Regions from separate parts of the Robertmurraya sp. FSL R5-0851 genome, predicted to be linked through region 3. Evidence: riboswitches for the same ligand, from Rfam matches in the RefSeq annotation. Region 3 holds a riboswitch; each other region holds the start of a gene.
What was found. A riboswitch is a leader RNA that binds a small molecule or an ion and turns the genes downstream of it on or off. The one in region 3 is predicted to bind cobalamin.

Region 1: it holds a riboswitch for cobalamin, as region 3 does, so the genes downstream of both, cbiB (adenosylcobinamide-phosphate synthase CbiB) here and cobJ (precorrin-3B C(17)-methyltransferase) in region 3, are expected to answer to the same signal.
Region 2: it holds a riboswitch for cobalamin, as region 3 does, so the genes downstream of both, metE (5-methyltetrahydropteroyltriglutamate--homocysteine S-methyltransferase) here and cobJ (precorrin-3B C(17)-methyltransferase) in region 3, are expected to answer to the same signal.

The regions. Positions count from the first base shown of each region.
Region 1 covers NZ_JBBOOE010000001.1:3,974,433-3,980,318, reverse strand. Annotated here, with positions in the region: gene ilvD (dihydroxy-acid dehydratase) at 1-1,572, opposite strand, end outside; cobalamin riboswitch at 1,843-2,028, shown strand; gene cbiB (adenosylcobinamide-phosphate synthase CbiB) at 2,139-3,104, shown strand; gene cobD (threonine-phosphate decarboxylase CobD) at 3,079-4,158, shown strand; gene MKX65_RS20415 (bifunctional adenosylcobinamide kinase/adenosylcobinamide-phosphate guanylyltransferase) at 4,137-4,745, shown strand; gene MKX65_RS20410 (bifunctional adenosylcobinamide kinase/adenosylcobinamide-phosphate guanylyltransferase) at 4,726-5,157, shown strand; gene MKX65_RS20405 (ECF transporter S component) at 5,184-5,675, shown strand; gene MKX65_RS20400 (ATP-binding protein) at 5,672-5,886, shown strand, end outside.
Region 2 covers NZ_JBBOOE010000001.1:2,220,474-2,226,359, reverse strand. Annotated here, with positions in the region: gene MKX65_RS11275 (anaerobic ribonucleoside triphosphate reductase) at 1-507, shown strand, start outside; gene nrdG (anaerobic ribonucleoside-triphosphate reductase activating protein) at 526-1,023, shown strand; gene metE (5-methyltetrahydropteroyltriglutamate--homocysteine S-methyltransferase) at 1,560-3,860, opposite strand; cobalamin riboswitch at 4,013-4,208, opposite strand; SAM riboswitch class I at 4,289-4,399, opposite strand; gene MKX65_RS11260 (beta-xylosidase family glycoside hydrolase) at 5,014-5,478, shown strand; gene MKX65_RS11255 (FCD domain-containing protein) at 5,677-5,886, shown strand, end outside.
Region 3 covers NZ_JBBOOE010000001.1:2,394,288-2,400,173, forward strand. Annotated here, with positions in the region: gene cobK (precorrin-6A reductase) at 1-615, opposite strand, end outside; gene cobJ (precorrin-3B C(17)-methyltransferase) at 625-2,247, opposite strand; cobalamin riboswitch at 2,384-2,561, opposite strand; gene MKX65_RS12070 (EAL domain-containing protein) at 2,719-3,243, shown strand; gene MKX65_RS12075 (DUF3231 family protein) at 3,402-3,947, opposite strand; gene MKX65_RS12080 (DUF421 domain-containing protein) at 4,317-5,000, opposite strand; gene MKX65_RS12085 (hypothetical protein) at 5,024-5,278, opposite strand; gene MKX65_RS12090 (hypothetical protein) at 5,286-5,603, opposite strand; gene MKX65_RS12095 (phospholipase D-like domain-containing protein) at 5,838-5,886, opposite strand, start outside.

The sequences.
Region 1 (5,886 bases), 1.6 Mb from region 3:
TTTACGCTCTGCCCATTCTTCGTCAGAAAGAACAACATCCATGGAACGAGCGTCAACATCGATGATAATCTGATCTCCATTTTGGATAAACGCTAATGGTCCACCTTCTGCAGCTTCTGGTGATGCGTGTCCGATAGACAATCCACGTGAAGCACCAGAGAAGCGGCCATCTGTTACAAGAGCAACCTTTGCACCAAGTCCCATTCCCATGATTTGAGAAGTTGGGGCTAGCATTTCAGGCATACCAGGTCCACCTTTTGGTCCTTCATAACGGATTACTACAACGTCGCCTTCTTTCACTTTTCCGTTTGCAATGCCGTGAAGAGCTTCGTCTTGTGAATCAAACACAACAGCAGGTCCTTCATGGCGGTTTCCACCCGTGATTCCACCTGTTTTAATGATGGCACCATCTGGAGCAAGGTTTCCGAATAATACAGCAAGTCCACCCTTTTCACTAAATGGATTATCAATGGAATGAATCACATCATAATTCTTAACATCACAGCCAGCGATATTTTCACCAAGTGTTTTCCCTGTAACGGTTAATGTATCCAGGTGAAGGGCGCCTTCTTTCTTGGATAATTCGTTTAGAACCGCAGAAACTCCGCCTGCTTCATGCAAGTCTTCAATAAACACGTCAGAAGCTGGAGCAAGCTTTGACAAGTGAGGAACACGAGCCGCTACTTCATTGATTCTTCCGATTGGATAATCGATTTCTGCTTCATGAGCTAATGCTAAAGTATGAAGTACAGTATTGGAAGATCCACCTAATGCCATATCAAGGGCAAACGCGTTATCGATTGCTTTTTCTGTAACGATATCACGAGGCTTAATATCCTTTTCAATCAGTTCCATTAACTGTGTTGCTGATTTCCTAACGAAATCTCTACGCTCAGGCGCTACAGCTAAAATCGTTCCATTACCAGGAAGAGCCAATCCAAGCGCTTCTGCTAAACAGTTCATCGAGTTTGCTGTGAACATACCTGAACAAGATCCACATGTCGGACAGCCAAACTGTTCTAATTCTAATAGTCCCTTGTCATCAAGTTTTCCAGCTTGGTATGCACCAACGCCTTCGAATACAGAAGAAAGTGAGATCTTTTTGCCATCGCTAGTTACTCCAGCCTTCATTGGTCCACCGCTTACAAAAACAGTAGGGATATTTAAACGAAGTGATGCCATTAACATACCAGGAGTAATCTTGTCACAGTTCGGGATACAAACCATTCCATCAAACCAGTGAGCAGCGACAACCGTTTCAACCGAGTCAGCAATGATTTCACGGCTTGGTAGCGAGTAGCGCATGCCGATATGACCCATTGCAATTCCATCATCGACACCGATTGTGTTCATTTCAAATGGAACTCCACCTGCTTCACGGATAGCGTCTTTGACAATTTTCCCGAACTCTTGTAAGTGCACATGTCCTGGCACGATATCAATGTAGGAGTTAACTACTGCGATAAATGGCTTACCAAAATCCTCTTCTTTTACCCCAGCCGCACGCAAAAGGCTTCGGTGTGGTGCACGATCAAATCCCTTTTTTATCATATTACTTCTTAATTCTGCCAAAATAATTCCCTCCCAATCTATTAAAAACCAATGGTGTTAATGTTTTAAATTATTAAAAAATTTTAACAAATAGAAGGAGAATTGTAAAGAAAGATGACAAAAGATTCATTTGGTAGATTTTAAAAGTTGTCTTCATTTGTCCTATTTTGTCGCTTTTAATATTTTTATGGTGGCAGTGAATGGCGGTTCCGATTTGTCACAATGAAAAAAATATGTCAGCGATTGCCTTGTCATTCCTTTGTTACAAGATTAGTATTAAGATATGAAAAGTAAATATGAGCAAGAATAGGTGTACTTCTTTTTAGAAGTCTAGGGAAGTTGGTGAAAGTCCAACGCGGTCCCGCCACTGTAAATGGGAGCATACTGTAAAAACCACTGTGCAATAAGGAATTGCATGGGAAGGTGCAGAAAGCAATGACCATCAGCCAGGAAACCTGACTATATCTTGACACCGTGTACCTACGAGGATAGGTGGTGTGGTCGGTTTCTTACATAAGGAAGAAGCTTATTCCAACATCTCCATTTCAATGTGGAGATGTTTTTTATTTTGTTAGGGGGGGGGAACCATGTTTCTTCAACATTTATTGGCCATGACGATTGCTTATTTTATTGATTTACTTCTCGGTGATCCGATCGATTGGCCACATCCGGTGAAATGGATCGGAACGCTGATTTACAAGTTCGAGAAAAAGTGGAATAAAGGGACGCGGAAAAAATGGAAGGGAGTGGCTATGGTAGTTACGCTTCTCCTGCTCGTTGTGGGAATTACGCTCCTGATTACGATGCTAGCTTATCAAGTTCATCTCATGGTCGGCATTGTGGTTGAAGCGGTGATCATCTGGACGACGATTGCTCAAAAAAGCTTAAAGGAGGCAGCGTTGACGGTGTACGGTCCGTTAAAAAAGGGGGATCTCGTTGAAGCTCGCCATAAGCTATCGTTTATCGTTGGCCGTGATACGGATCAACTTGATGAACAGGGGGTGGTTCGCGCGACGATTGAAACGGTCGCAGAAAACACAAGTGACGGAGTAACTGCTCCCTTATTTTGGGCATTTCTCGGTGGTGCCCCTCTAGCGATGCTGTACCGTGCAGTCAATACTTGCGATTCGATGGTTGGATATAAAAATGATAAATACATGGAGTTTGGCTGGGCGTCGGCGAAGCTTGATGATTGGTTAAATTTGATACCGAGTCGCCTAACCTCCGTTTGTATGCTCTTAAGCAATAAGCCGGTCCGATCCTCGGTAAAGGAGTCAGCGAAAATTGTCCTTCGTGATGCGAAGAAACATCCAAGCCCAAACAGTGGATGGGGAGAAGCTGCTGTGGCTGCCTTACTTGGGATTCAGCTCGGAGGAATCAACTATTACAAGGGTATTCGCTCCGATCGAGCCAAAATGGGAGAATCTTATTTTCCTGTCACTGCGGAGCATATTTTGCAAGCCAACGGTATTTTAACTCGAACGGTACTCACATTTTTACTTTTATTATGGATTGGAGGGATGATCGTTGAAGTGGCCTATGCACGGAGCTAATCCACAATTTTTATATAAAGCACTACATCTCGACATGCCTGAAACAGTGATTGATTTTAGCGCCAATATTAATCCGCTCGGTCCACCGGCTACAGTAAAGGGCAGGTGGAATGAGCTGTTTCCTCTTGTATCTGATTATCCGGATCCAACGGCAGGAAGGCTAACAGGTTTGCTTTCAAAGCAAGAAGGAGTAAGAAAAGAGCAAATCTTAGTGGGGAACGGCGGGGCGGAGCTTATTTCTTTGGTCGGACGACTGCTCACTGGTAAAAAAGTGCTCATCGTACAACCAGCCTTTTCCGAATACGAAGAAGCGTGCCGAGTGAATCAATGTGAGGTACGCTACCACTTGATGGATGTAGACAGCTGGGAATTACGCTTAGATGAATTACTAGTGAGCTTACGAGAAGTAGACGCTGTATTTCTGTGCAATCCAAACAATCCAACGGGAATGTTTTTTCCGAAACATACGATTGAGATTCTTGCCCGTGAATGTGCCCGATACGGAACCTTGCTTATCGTCGACGAAGCCTTTTACGACTTTATTGAAGAGTACGAATCTATCGTTTCCTGTCTCCAACATTGCGAGAACATGATCATTCTTCGTTCCATGACCAAAATGTTCAGCATTCCAGGAATCCGCTTAGGATACTTAATGGCCAATGAAGCCCTGCTAGCAAAAATTAGGGAAAGCAAACCGCATTGGAGTGTGAATGCGATAGCTATGAAGGTGGGGGAATGGTGTTTGTCAGAAAGTGACTATATAGAACAAACCATTCAATTGATAAAAAAGGAGCGGGAGAGGCTACAGGCTTTTTATCGTGATCAGGAATTCTCTTATTCTCCTTCAAACGTAAATTTTTATTTGCTAAAAGATACGAAAGTCTCCGATCCATTTCCGTTTTTCCGTTTTTTGATGGAAAAGGGGATGATTCCACGGCATACGATGAATTTCCCAGGACTTGACGGAAAGTGGCTACGATTGGCGATTAAGGGAGCAAACGAGCATGAAAGGTTATTAGAGGTGATGAGTGCATGGCGGAGGCTGGACAGCTGATATTTATTAGTGGTGGGGTTAGAAGTGGAAAAAGCAGTTTTGCTGAGAAAACAGCCATGGAGCTAACAAAGAAAACTCAAGGAAATCTCCACTATATTGCTTCAGGAGTTGCTTTTGATGAGGAAATGAAGGACCGAATTAAAAGGCATCAACAGCAAAGAAATGAAGGCGAGCACCAGTGGGTAACTTGGGAGGAACCCTATTTTTTACATAACCTCTCCACTGTTTTTCAACCGAATGATATTGTGCTCTTTGACTGCTTAACGAATCTATTAAACAACCGTTTGTTTCAAACCGAGGAGAGGCTGATGGACCCGTCTTTTCATAAGGAAATCAGGATATCAATCATAGAGGGGATCCTTTCGGTACAGAAAAGTTGTCACACCCTCATCGTCGTTAGTAATGAAATCTTGAATGAACCGATTCACTCTAGTGACCTTGTTCTTGTGTATGCAAAGATCCTTGGAAGGTTAAATCAACAGGTCGTTGCAAGGGCAAAGGAAGCGTATCTCGTGGAAGCAGGAATTCCAATTTGCATGAAAAAGGAGGATGATGACGTTGTATTTCGTGATGGGAGGAGCATGTAACGGAAAAGCCGAGTGGGTACGTAGCCATTTTTGTTTGGGTCAGTATCCACGAGTAAGTTGGATAAAAGCTTATGAATGCTCATATTATGACTGGATTAGTGAAGATTCTACTGACTCCTTAGTGGTGGTTGAAGGAATCGAGTATTGGATCAGGGATTTATCGCTGCAACACGAATCAGATAAAGTAAGACAAATATGGAAAGAGACACTATTGAATTGGGATCAATGGGAAAAGGATGGTTGCAAGAGAAAACTCGTCATCATTGGGTCAGATATTACTAGAGGAATTGTACCTGTTGAAAAAGCAGATCGGAAATGGCGTGATGATGCAGGATGGACATTTCAGGATACGGTCCAACTATGTGATCGAGTGGATCATATTTGGTACGGAATTGGGCAACGCATGAAGTAATTGCAAATCAAAAGGAGGAAGAAAAAATGAAGGTGGAAAAAGTAACTTGGATGGCTGTGTTTATCGCTTTAACAGTTGTAGGTGGCATGTTGAAAATTCCAGCAATCATCGGAAGTGTCGCGCTTGATTCGTTTCCAGCAATCGTTGCTGCCGCGCTTTTAGGAGGAATCCCAGGGGCGATCGTCGGTGGAATAGGCCATATGGTATCAGCATTAATCGGAGGAATGCCTCTTGGACCTATGCATTTCTTAATCGCTATCGAAATGGCAATACTTACATGGATATTTGCTTATTTTTATCAAAAAGGCAGCAAGTGGACGGCGTCTATTTTATTCGTGCTAGGTAATACCTTTGCAGCTCCCCTCCCATTTATCTTTTTAATCTCAAAAGCATTTTATATTAGTCTGGTTCCCTCTTTACTCATTGCATCTATCTTTAATACCGTTTTAGCTGTGATCGTTGCTCCACGATTAGCTAGCATCATGAAACCAGCAGTAGCGGGGAAATTTCAAAAATGAGAGATGTTCAATTACTTAAAATGGGAAAAGAAACCCTTGTGGTAGCTTCTGATAATAGCGGGGCGATCGGGTTAAAGAAGCTCGATGCGGTACAGGTTCCTTACGATATCGTTGGTTATTATACTTTTCGTGTGGCAGCTATGGAATGCTACTCGGCGGGGGCTATTCCTGAAGCAGTGATTCTTCAAAACTTCTGCGGAGATGGATCTTG
Region 2 (5,886 bases), 170 kb from region 3:
CGATATCAACTTAACTATAGCTTACTTGCTACACCCGCCGAGTCGTTATGCAAAAAATTTCCAAAACATGATCGAGAACGTTTTGGTGAAGTAGAAGGAATTAATACTCGAGAATACTATACCAATTCAAACCATGTCCCAGTCTGGCATCACTTGACTGCGGTTAAGAAAATGACCATTGAAGCACCGTACCATGCCTTAACGTTAGGTGGACATATTGCGTATATTGAATTAGATGGAAAAGCATTAGAAAACTGGCAGGCGATCGAAAAAATGGTGCTCATGGCCCATCAATTAGATATCGGCTATTTCAGCTTAAATCATACGATCTGTCGATGCATAGATTGTGGACACGAAACAAGCGATGCCGATGCAACCATATGTGAATACTGTCATGGCGATCGGTTGGATGTTATCCAACGTATTACTGGATACCTGGTTGGTACAACAGGCAAGTGGAATGATGGTAAAAAAGCGGAATTACTAGATCGAGTGATTCATTCATAAAAGGCAGGGGGGACGAAATTGAAAATCGGAGGTTTCTATTCTGATTCTATCTCGAATGGTGTAGGGTGGAGAGCGGTTCTCTTTGTATCAGGGTGCCCGCATCATTGCCTTGGATGTCATAATCAAGAATCCTGGGATAAAGACTATGGTGAACCTTATGTGGAAGATGATATTTACAACCAAATGATGGAGAATCCTTTTTTAGATGGATTAACCTTATCCGGTGGAGAACCTTTTCTTTATTGCCAAGAGCTCTTTTCGTTAGTGAAACGTGTAAAAGCAACGGGATTAAATATTTGGTCGTATACAGGCTTTACATTTGAAGAACTTTTACGTTGGGCTGAAAGGAATGCGGATGTACAACAATTTCTACAGGAAGTAGACGTATTAGTGGATGGTAAGTTTTTAATCGAGAAAATGATACCGAAGAAACGTTTTCGGGGAAGCAGTAATCAGCGGATTATTGATGTACAGGCTTCCTTGAAGAAACAAGAGGTTGTATTATATATGGCTTAAGGGAAAGAGCCTGTTTTTATTCCTAGTATGTTTCCATTCAGGTGCTTTCTTATTAAAAGACACAAGAATCGTATGCACTTATCTGTTGGGGGATCAGGTTAAGCACCCGAGCGGAAAAATAGACGGAGAAATTCCGCTTAATTAGTAACTTGTACTAAAAAAGGCATAAATAGACGGATAGATTCCGGCTATTGGCTCGAAAAAATAGAAAATGGGGGATTTTTCTTTGCATAAGCGGAAAACTTCCCCTTATTTAACCCGAAACGAGCTCGATTCTGCATTTAACGGAAAAATCTCCGCTTATTTCACTTTTGCTGGTTACTCGAGAACTCATAAATCCAAGAGAACCTCATTTTTGTCCGAGGCGGTGAACGGTATCACAAGTAAGTGAGGTTTTATAAAAGGCTGTTTTCGTAAAGTTTGTTGTTTTGAAAAAATCCCAAATGCCGTCTCTTCTTTCTATATAGGGAAAGAGCCTATTCTGAACAATCATTCTTCAAAATAGGCTCTTTCTTTTCTTTTATACCGTATCTAAATTATGATCCTTTTATCACGAGCAATCTTTCTCTCGTTTGTTTGGCTGCTTCTACCATTACCTTCAGTGAAGCAATGGTCTCATCCATCCCTCTTGTTTTTAACCCGCAGTCAGGATTGATCCAGAACAGCTTTGGGTTAAGGACTTGAAGGGCACGATCAATGTTTCTTGTCAGTTCTTCAAGCTTTGGTACACGTGGACTATGAATATCATAGACACCGAGACCGATGCCTTTGTCATACGTATGTTCTTCGAAGGCGTGAATCAATTCACCATGACTTCTAGATGTTTCGATTGAAATAACATCCGCATCAAGCGCTGTAATGGCATCGATGATATTTTTGAAATCTGAATAACACATATGTGTGTGAATTTGTGTTTCATTTTGTACGGATGTTGTGGCAAGTTTAAAAGCATAAACCGCAGCATCTAAGTAACTTTCCTTTTTCTCCTGTTTTAGTGGTAGCCCCTCACGAATGGCTGGTTCATCCACTTGAATCATACGGATTCCATTTTCCTCAAGAACTTCCACTTCTTTTCGAAGCGCCAGGGCAATTTGATTAGCAACCTCATAGCGTGAAATATCATCTCGTACAAACGACCAGTTTAAAATGGTAATAGGACCTGTCAACATTCCTTTTACAGGCTTGGTTGTTAACGACTGGGCATATACCGTTTCTTTGACAGTCATCGGTTCTTGAAAGGATACATCCCCATAAATAAGAGGTGGCTTGACACAACGGGAACCATATGACTGGACCCAGCCGAATTTGGTAAATTGAAAACCGGCCAATTTTTCACCAAAATATTCAACCATATCTGTCCGTTCAAATTCGCCATGCACGAACACATCTAGACCCAGTTCTTCCTGAATGTCAATCCATTTTTTCATTTCCGCTTTTATATATTCTTGATAATCCGCATCAGTTAACTCGCCTTTACGCCATTTTAAACGCTGTTTCCTCACTTCTTGTGTTTGTGGGAAGCTTCCAATTGTGGTCGTTGGAAGAAGGGGCAATTGAAAAGTCTCATCTTGAATCTGTTGACGAACCTCAGATGTTGTCTCCCGTTCAGCTCTAAACGTACGCAAGTTTTGAATGTCTTCTTGAACTTGTGTGTTGTTACGAGAGGCTGAATGATTTAGTGCTTGAATCGCTTTTTTACTTGCTGAAATTTCTTTCTGTATGGTTTCTTTCCCACCTTGTAAGCCTTTGGTCAGTAGAACAATCTCCTGTAATTTTTCATCAGCAAACGATAATGCCTCTTTTAACACTTCCTCAAGTGTTTCTTCATTCTTAACGGTTACAGGTACATGTAACAAGCTGGATGAAGGCTGTAGGATCAGACGGTCTTTTGAGACAACTTCCGCAATTTCTGAAAGAAGGGAATACTTATCATCTAGATTCGCACGCCATATGTTACGCCCATCAATGATTCCGGCAGCTAGCACTTTATCTTGTGGGAAGCCAAACTTTTTCAAAGCAGCGAGGTTTTGATTGTTATCATGTACAAAGTCAAGTCCAATTCCTTGAACAGGAAGGGAGATGACCTCTTCATAATGGTCAATGCTTTCAAAATAAGTTTGTAAAATCACCTTAATGTTCGGAGCTGCATCATTCAACTGTTTATAAACATCGTGAAATAGAGCCATGTCTTCTTCTGAAATCGTTGTAGCTAGGATTGGCTCATCGATTTGTACCCATTCGACACCTTCTTCTTGTAATTCAGTTAAAATAGTAGCGTAAAGTGGGACAAATTGATCAACTACTGTTTTTAAGTCATTGTCTTTATAGCCCTTTGATAGTTTTACAAAGGTAATGGGTCCTAAAATCACTGGTTTTCCGAGAATATCCAGTTTTTGTTTCGCCTCTTTATAAAATTGAAGGGGACGGTTCTCCACAAGGGAAGGGACTGCCTCGTAAAGTTCTGGAACAATATAGTGATAGTTTGTGTTAAACCATTTAGTCATTTCAGATGCAACCGCACCTTTCGTACCTCGTGCGATATCAAAATATGTTTCAAGTGATACTTTACCTCCCGTGTATTCATATCGTTTCGGTACAAGACCGAACATGGTAGCTGTATCGAGAACATGATCATACAAACTGAAGTCACCAACAGGGATGAAGTCAATTCCTTGTTCCTTTTGTTTCTGAAGAGAGGAAAGGCGGATTTCCTCCATCTGTTGTAAGAATGTCTCTTTTTCTAGTTTGCCTGTCCAAAACTGTTCGAGCGTTTTTTTCCATTCTCGGTTTTCACCAATTCTTGGATAACCTAAATTTGAGCTTTTTACCATCGTTATTTTACACTCCTTGTTTGATTGTATTTTCGTCTTCAACAAAAAATCTCCCTTTTCAATGAGAAAAGAGAGATTCATACGCATAGTTAACTAGAGTTGAGACAGTCTGGTTTTCTCAACACGTATTCCTCACTCCTCTCTATACATCCGTAGAGTACAAGTGCATACAACAGACAGGTCTCCTGACTCTGGTTCACAGCTTCTTATCCCTTCCCATTTCATAAATATGAAACAGTGGTTCATTGATAAGTCGCTCCCCATTACAGTGGCGGGACCGTGCCGGATTTTCACCGGGCTTCCCTTTTAAGCTAAGTACATGACATACAAAGCATCTGTTGCATTTTGTATTAAGTTTTAATAGAAAAATATAAATATGGCTTATCTTATAAACAAAAGACCTCTCTATTAAAAAATAGAGAGGTCCTTATCCTCTCTTATTTATCAAAGCTATATGCTTTGCAGGAATTAGCACCTTTTTAACAAATCTGTTAAATGGTTGCCGGGCTTCATAGGGCCTGTCCCTCCACCTCTCTGAATAAGAGTATATTGTATATTGATATTTACATGTTTGAATTTGTTAATCATATTAGCATGTTAAATTCAGGTTGTCAAAAAGAATTTTGAAAATTCTTTGAAACAGATCCGTTTATCCAAGTAAATAGAACATCTCTCAAACTACTAAAGATGTTATCCTTCATGTCCATTTCTGCACCATAAAAAACTCTCCTTATCTTAAGATAACGTGTTTATTTTTGAGGTGTAAAACTGTAAAAGGAAGTACATACACAAAGTTAAAAAGGATTGGAGATGCAAATATGTCTATTTCCTTTATTATTAAAGCACCCGAAAGTGATACAAGTTCATAAGCACTAACTGAGTTTGATAAATAAGCGGAAAAATTTCTCTTAATCTTGAAATTGTACTGAAAATAGCTAAAATAGCCGGAGAGAATCCGACTATTGACTCGAAAATCCAGAAAATGGGTAACTTTGCTTTGCTTAATCGGTTAAACTCCGCTTATATACCCCGAACCAAGCTCTATTCGGGAGCTTAACCGAAAAATTTCCGCTTATACGATTGATTTGGGAAGGAACGGGCGGTGCTCATCCTGAAGGACCTTACCTTTACAATATTAACAGAACCTACTATTTAACGATTGCTGAAGGAGGAACAGAATACTTTTGTTGGCAAAAGACAACAGCACTTTGATTGTAACATCTCCACACTTTTTGAGTTTTCACCAACCGAGGAAGGGGAAGAGGCTGGACTGACCGTCTTCATGAATGAGCGATTTCATTATGAGATCGCGGTGGGAATCCGTAATGGGGTGAAAAAGGTCTTTGTCAGACGTAGGATTGGTTCCCTTTGGAAAGTAGAGTCGGAGAATGAGTATGAACAAGATTCTATTATTCTGTCGGTTCAGGCAGATGCCAAAAACTTTACATTCACTTATCAATCACGGGGTAGGGAGTCGATTACCATAGGTACTGGAGAATGCTGTCTTATATCAACGGAAGTAACAGGTGGATTTACAGGGGTTTTCTTAGGACTTTATGCCACAGGAAATGGATGTGCTTCTAAAAACCCTGCGTATTTTGATTGGTTTGAGTATCGGTTGTAATAGTTCATGGAGCACCATTTCTTAGGGTGCTCTTTTTGGACTTTGGTTTTTTTATTTGTGTAATGGTAAATATGATGTTAAGTGACCTTACATGAATAATGAATTTTGTTAATTGTTAGATTAATATTTTGTACAACAAGTATTTCTGTATGGTCGACAGTCGACAAGAGAGAAATGTATCTCAGGGGAGGTGTAAGAATGAACAATGAGTTATTCAATAATAACGCATTATCAAACTTGATTAAAGAAACAATTATGAGAGATATTCTTTTAGGAAAATTGCTTCCAGGTGAAAAATTGGTAGAAGCCCAATATGCTGAAGCATTTGGTACCAGCAGGGCACCAGTTCGTGAAGCGTTCTATTTGTTAACGGTTGAAGGAATTGTAAAAAGAATTCCTAGGAAAGGA
Region 3 (5,886 bases):
GCCGCTTTCTTTTGTAATCATTAGAGTCACATTGAATTGCTCACATAGCGCTTTATTTAATGATTGCGAAAATGGGCCTTGGATCGCAATAATGTCCTTTTGTTTAATACCTAAACTATGGCACTTTTCCATATTTCCTATATTCGGAAGCATTCTGCAAATAAGCCGGATTTCATCACGTATTAAATACTTGGCGAATATCTCTAACGTTTTACTACCTGTTGTCAGCATAATCGTTCCTTTATGAGATTGAGCTAATTTAGCTGCTTCTTCATAACTATCAACTTGTGTAATTAGTGGAGATATAAACTGTTCTTCTGGCCTTTCATAACGAATATAGGGAATATCACATGCTTTTGCTGCTGCCATTGCGGTTTTCGACGCTTCTTCCGCATATGGATGGCTGGCATCAATGACACAGGTCATCTTTCGCTTCTGAATTAGCGCCATCATGTCATCAACTGATAACCGCCCTACCTGATATGGAATATGATGGGCATTTAAACTTTCGGCTGCAGATTCTGTGACAACTGTTGCTAATAAAGGATAGCCTTGGTTTTGCAATTGAATGGCTAATGCTCTCGCATCACTTGTGCCTGCTAAAAATAAAATCATGTGTTCCTCCTAATCTCCACATGGTGCCGGCTCGACTTCAATTTTGGAGCTCATATCCTGGTAGTTAAAATACTGAATACTTTTCACGCGTTTAAAATATTTAAAAAGGCGTTCATTGGGATGGGCATTTTGTTTGTACTCTTCAATAATTTTCGTAAGTAACGGCAGCAGTTGATCGGTTTCAATTCCCTCTGCTACAGGCTGTGCAGCATGGGCCGTACGGCCAACCGGCTTTGCGCCAATAAATAAATCAAATTTTTTCTTGCGGTAAACGATCCCGATATCATCGAATACTGCCCGATAACATGCCATACCGCAGCCGTTGAAACCAATATGTAATTCTTTTGGAAGCTTTAAGCCCCCTAATTTTGCTGCTATTTCTTCTGCGTATGGAATCGATTCTGCTTTTTCCCCGTAACAAAAATCACAAGCTTTTACATTTAAAACATCGCCCACAGGCATGACAGTTAAATGATTCTGTTCTAGTTTTTCAACTATCGATTCAGGCTGTGTTGTTGGAATCTTTACTAAAAAACGATGATCCGGTGTATATTCCATGGTGCCTGTGTCGCCAATGGTTTCTGCCAATACGCGCATTTGATCAGGCGTAATAAATTTATTGGCAACACCAGGTGAAACAGCAAATTCAAATATATCTTCGATTGGCTGCTGAACTACATGCAGATGTTCTATTTTTGATTTAGTCACCATGGATAAAGCCTTTAAGGCCAAATCTAATGAGGTAACTTCTTGTTTTTTTCTTTCAATTTGCTCATACCCAGCTTGCGCTTCCCCGGTTTCTTGATTCAACGCCCATGGCTCGGCTTCCTTTTTCAAACGCTGATGCGGTTTTAAGCTTTGCTTCTCTTCACCTAAAGTATATTTTCGCTGATAACCTCGAGGGGTAATGATTTTATTGTCATAAAAGAACGTAGAAGAGTTCCCAATAATAACCGTTGTTAGCATTCCAATATCATGTTCAAGCATTTCAGCCAGTGTTGTGAGCACAACATTTTGATTTTCACGATAAGCACTTTTCACAAGTCCCACCGGTGTTTCAGGAGAACGATATTTTAATAGAATATTTTGTGCCTCTACAATTTGTCGTGTTCGCCGACCGCTTTTCGGATTATATAAAGCTATTACAAAATCCGCCATCGCAGCTGCTTCAATACGCTTTTCTATTACAGTCCAAGGCGTCAAATGATCACTTAGGCTGATCGTGCAGGAATCATGCATGACTGGCGCCCCCAATAAACTCGCACAAGAATTAATGGCTGATATACCTGGAACAATTTCAACCGCAATTCCATCTTTCTCAGTCCAACCCTTCTCAATCAGCACTTCATACACTAATCCAGCCATGCCATATACCCCTGAATCTCCGCTGGAAATTACTGAGACAATATGACCTGCTTCCGCTTTCTTTACTGCATCCTGTGCACGTGACACTTCTTCAGTCATACCCGTACTGACAATGGATTTTGCTGTTACCAAATGTTCAATTAGCTCCACGTATGTTTTATAGCCAATAATACAATCACTTTGCTGCAAGGCAACTACAGCTCGATTAGTAATATGCTCCCGATCACCGGGACCGAAGCCAACAACAAAAATTTTCCCCTTTTTCATAGGCTTTCCTCCAAATAAAAATGCCTGTACTCCTTTTAAAGGGAATACAGGCATGTGAAATGACAGTATAAAAAGCATACTGAAATACAAAAACAATAGGTATAATTGTCCCGCCTATACTTCTCCCACCGAAAAGCAAGTGTCGTTTAAATAAGCAGGTTTCCTGACTTAAGCTTCTTTTTACTCTTACACCTTCCCGATTTCTCAGTGGCATTGTAATTTCATCAGCTCTTACAGTAGCGGGGGCTGTACTAGACTTTCACTAGTTTCCCTTTTACCTCACAAATGTGAGCACTTATTTAAATTTAATTATTAAATTTTTTATAAATATACCATATAAACTCGGTTAACATACTATTTTTTTTGAAAATTTAATAAAAACCTCCACTAGAATATTCCACTTAATGGAATAGAAGAGAATGGATTGATTATCCCAATTGGTACATGGGTGATTGAACAAGCCTGTAGACAATTGCAGATGTTAGCGTCAAACGATATGACTACATCAACGTAGCCGTGAATCTTTCCATCCGTCAGTTTTACCAACCCAATTTTGTGTCAATGGTGGCGAACATCATTAGAAACAAGCGGATAAAGCCTGAAAGATTACATTTCGAAATCACAGAGAGTATGACAGCAGACGTTCAACTTACAACTGCGATACTCAAGGATTTAAAGTCTCTCGGTGTCTCTATATCCATTGATGACTTTGGAACAGGTTACAGTTCCCTCAGTTATTTTAGGTCTTTTCCTATTAATACTTTAAAAATCGACCGTTCTTTCATTAAGGATATTTCACAAAATAAAGAGGACCAGGTTTTTATGGCACATAAATTAGGGTTAAAGGTCATTGGAGAAGGTGTAGAAACATCTGAACAAGCAAAATTCCTAACTGAAAACGGATGTGACATGCTTCAAGGTTACTATTTTAGCCATCCTCTTAGCGAGGACGAGCTTCTCTGTTATTTACTTAAAAAACCGATTTTAAATAACTAGTAAAACTAATATTCATTCAAACCCCACAAAATGATTGGGTTCATGAATATCACTTTTACTGTGAGTTAGGATAACTCTGTTTTAGAAAAATATATGTATTTCAATATAGCTAGCAAAACCACGAAAAAATGGGACAGTGAACCTGTCCCCACATGATCCTAAATCTGGGTTCCAGGCGGATGGTAAAAAGGTGGTACTCTAATCCAACCGCGCTTACGCATCAAATGTTTTAATCTAGTAGCAAATGCAAATTTTTCAGCTTGAAATTGAATAAACATTAAACCCACATCTGTACGAATGGATTCGGATGCAGCACCAGCAGCTTGCATAATTAAACTAACAATCTTTAAGGATAACTCATTTGCAAGTACATCATCCGTTAATTTAACACCAAGAGGAATATCATTAGAATCTGATTTTGGCATATCTTCAGGGGCAGTAGGTAACGGAACCCCTTCCTTAATCAAGAAATCATGGAGTCTTTGTCTTTGACTGTTCCCTAATTTCATATCTTCTTCAAGAATCGCTTTAAGTTCCTCATCAGAAGTCGTATTGATCCCCGCTTGAACAGATACTTTGGCTAATTCAAGGCCTGATAAATATATCCAGCACGCCATCACTTCTCCCACATGAAGAGGTTGGTCTTTGTCTTGGTCAGATTGTGATTTCATTGCATCCATAATAGTTTCTATAATATTTAACATGTCAATCCCTCCTGAACTCATTACATACTCCATAATTTCTGTCATTTAACTAGTTATTATTCAGCGGGACCTCATGTAATTTATTATAGAGCGGGACAAAGTATTCATGATTATCCCTCACTTATACGATCCAATGCGTCTTGTATTTCTTTTTCAAAGGGGATAATTTCTGAATCAAAATCCTGTTCATGGGGTAGCGTCAGGAAAATGCGGATTTACAACGTTAAGGAAACCAAAATATAAAAAGTCTAATTTCTCGGTGTTATAAGTGAAAAATTAGGCTTTAGTTACTTCATTAAAGCGCCTGATTGTTGAAGACTAAAGTTTATATTCACCAAGAAAATTGATGTGCTCTTATCCTAACAAATTTTATTTAGGACTTACATGTATGCCTTCACTCTCTCGCCAATCTGCGTAAAGTATACGCTTTACATTATCATATCCATTGGTAGTTAATTGGTTATCTAACCACTGTTGATCAAATCCGAGTTTATGTAAATTATCCCATAAAATTTCCCCATCTATAATTAACGATGTTGGGAGGTCTACTGGACTTTCTGGAAGATTGAGATCTTGCTTGTCTGGTTTTTGATACTTGGATTTTAATAATAAACTTATTTGCCCATTAGCTTCCAATATACCGTATTTGACTTCGCGAACTGAAAAGACATTATTTTGACGGAGTATACTCAATACTTGATTTACATCCAATTTGTTCTTTGTAAGTAACTTTCTGTCCATAACACCATCTCGAATGATGATGTTAGGATTGCCTAATAAGAGAGAGCGTGTCGATTTATTTTTTAGAGTCATAAACTCTATTCCCAACATAAGAAACGTCCACAATCCGATGGCATATAAAAAATGAAAAATCCCTACCTTATCTTCATAAATGTTATTTCCTAAAAAATCTCCAAGTACTAACACAAAAACTAAGTGAAACGGGGTTAACTGATAGATGGATGTTCTGCCTGTTATGATAATGATAAAAAATAAAGTTGCAAAACCAACGATGACTTTGATCGTCAGTAAACCAATATTAACTTCTTCCAAAGTTTTTTCCTCCAATTTAAATTTTACTTAGTTGTAAGATCTTGAGGTTTAGATAAAGAGGCTAGTTTTAGTATTAAAGCTCGAGTTACAATTCCAACAATGATGTAATATATGAATGAATATCTGTATCTCCACTCTAAATAATTAACAAGTTTGACCCACTCGCAAAAGGGTTCACCTATACAGGCATATGTTAGTGCCATAATGATCTGGGCTAAAATAAAAGATTTCCATGTTCTAAAATATTGATATAACAACATGTAAGCTACAGGTACCATTGAAAAATCAAAAGGAAAGGCCTTTGGGAATAAAAGGTAGGAATGCAATGGGGTAATCCCAAAAACTGTATTGTGCACCAACTACATCTAATAAGGTTGTTGTCAAGATAATTATGGTACCAAATAACAAAATTTCTAAAATAATGTCTCGTTTAACAAGTTTAGCCCATATAACCCAAGGCACAACTAAAAAAACGACTAGTATCCACCATTCCCAAGTTAAAAACTCATTTTTTAGCCAACTATTTAATTCTAAATGATAGAGCTTATCTTCTAATAAACGTATTTCCTTAAGATTTTCAAATATATTATCTATTGATATCACCTCTATATTTAAATGAAAAGGTAACAGATATTTTTGAATTCAAACTCTTTGAGCTGCCTTTTTAGTATTACCGTTTTTTAGTAATGAATTTCCATCGTAAATAAGAAAAAAACCATTGTTGGAAGTTCTTATAATACACGGGTTTTCGACTTTTTTTCAAATAAGTCAGAAATATATTAAAAACAAAGTTAAATCTAGATTTAAGATAGAACAATAAAAACAGGATACATCAACTTATAATAATGGAGAAAGCACGCGAGCACCCTGTTCAACAATGCGCTCG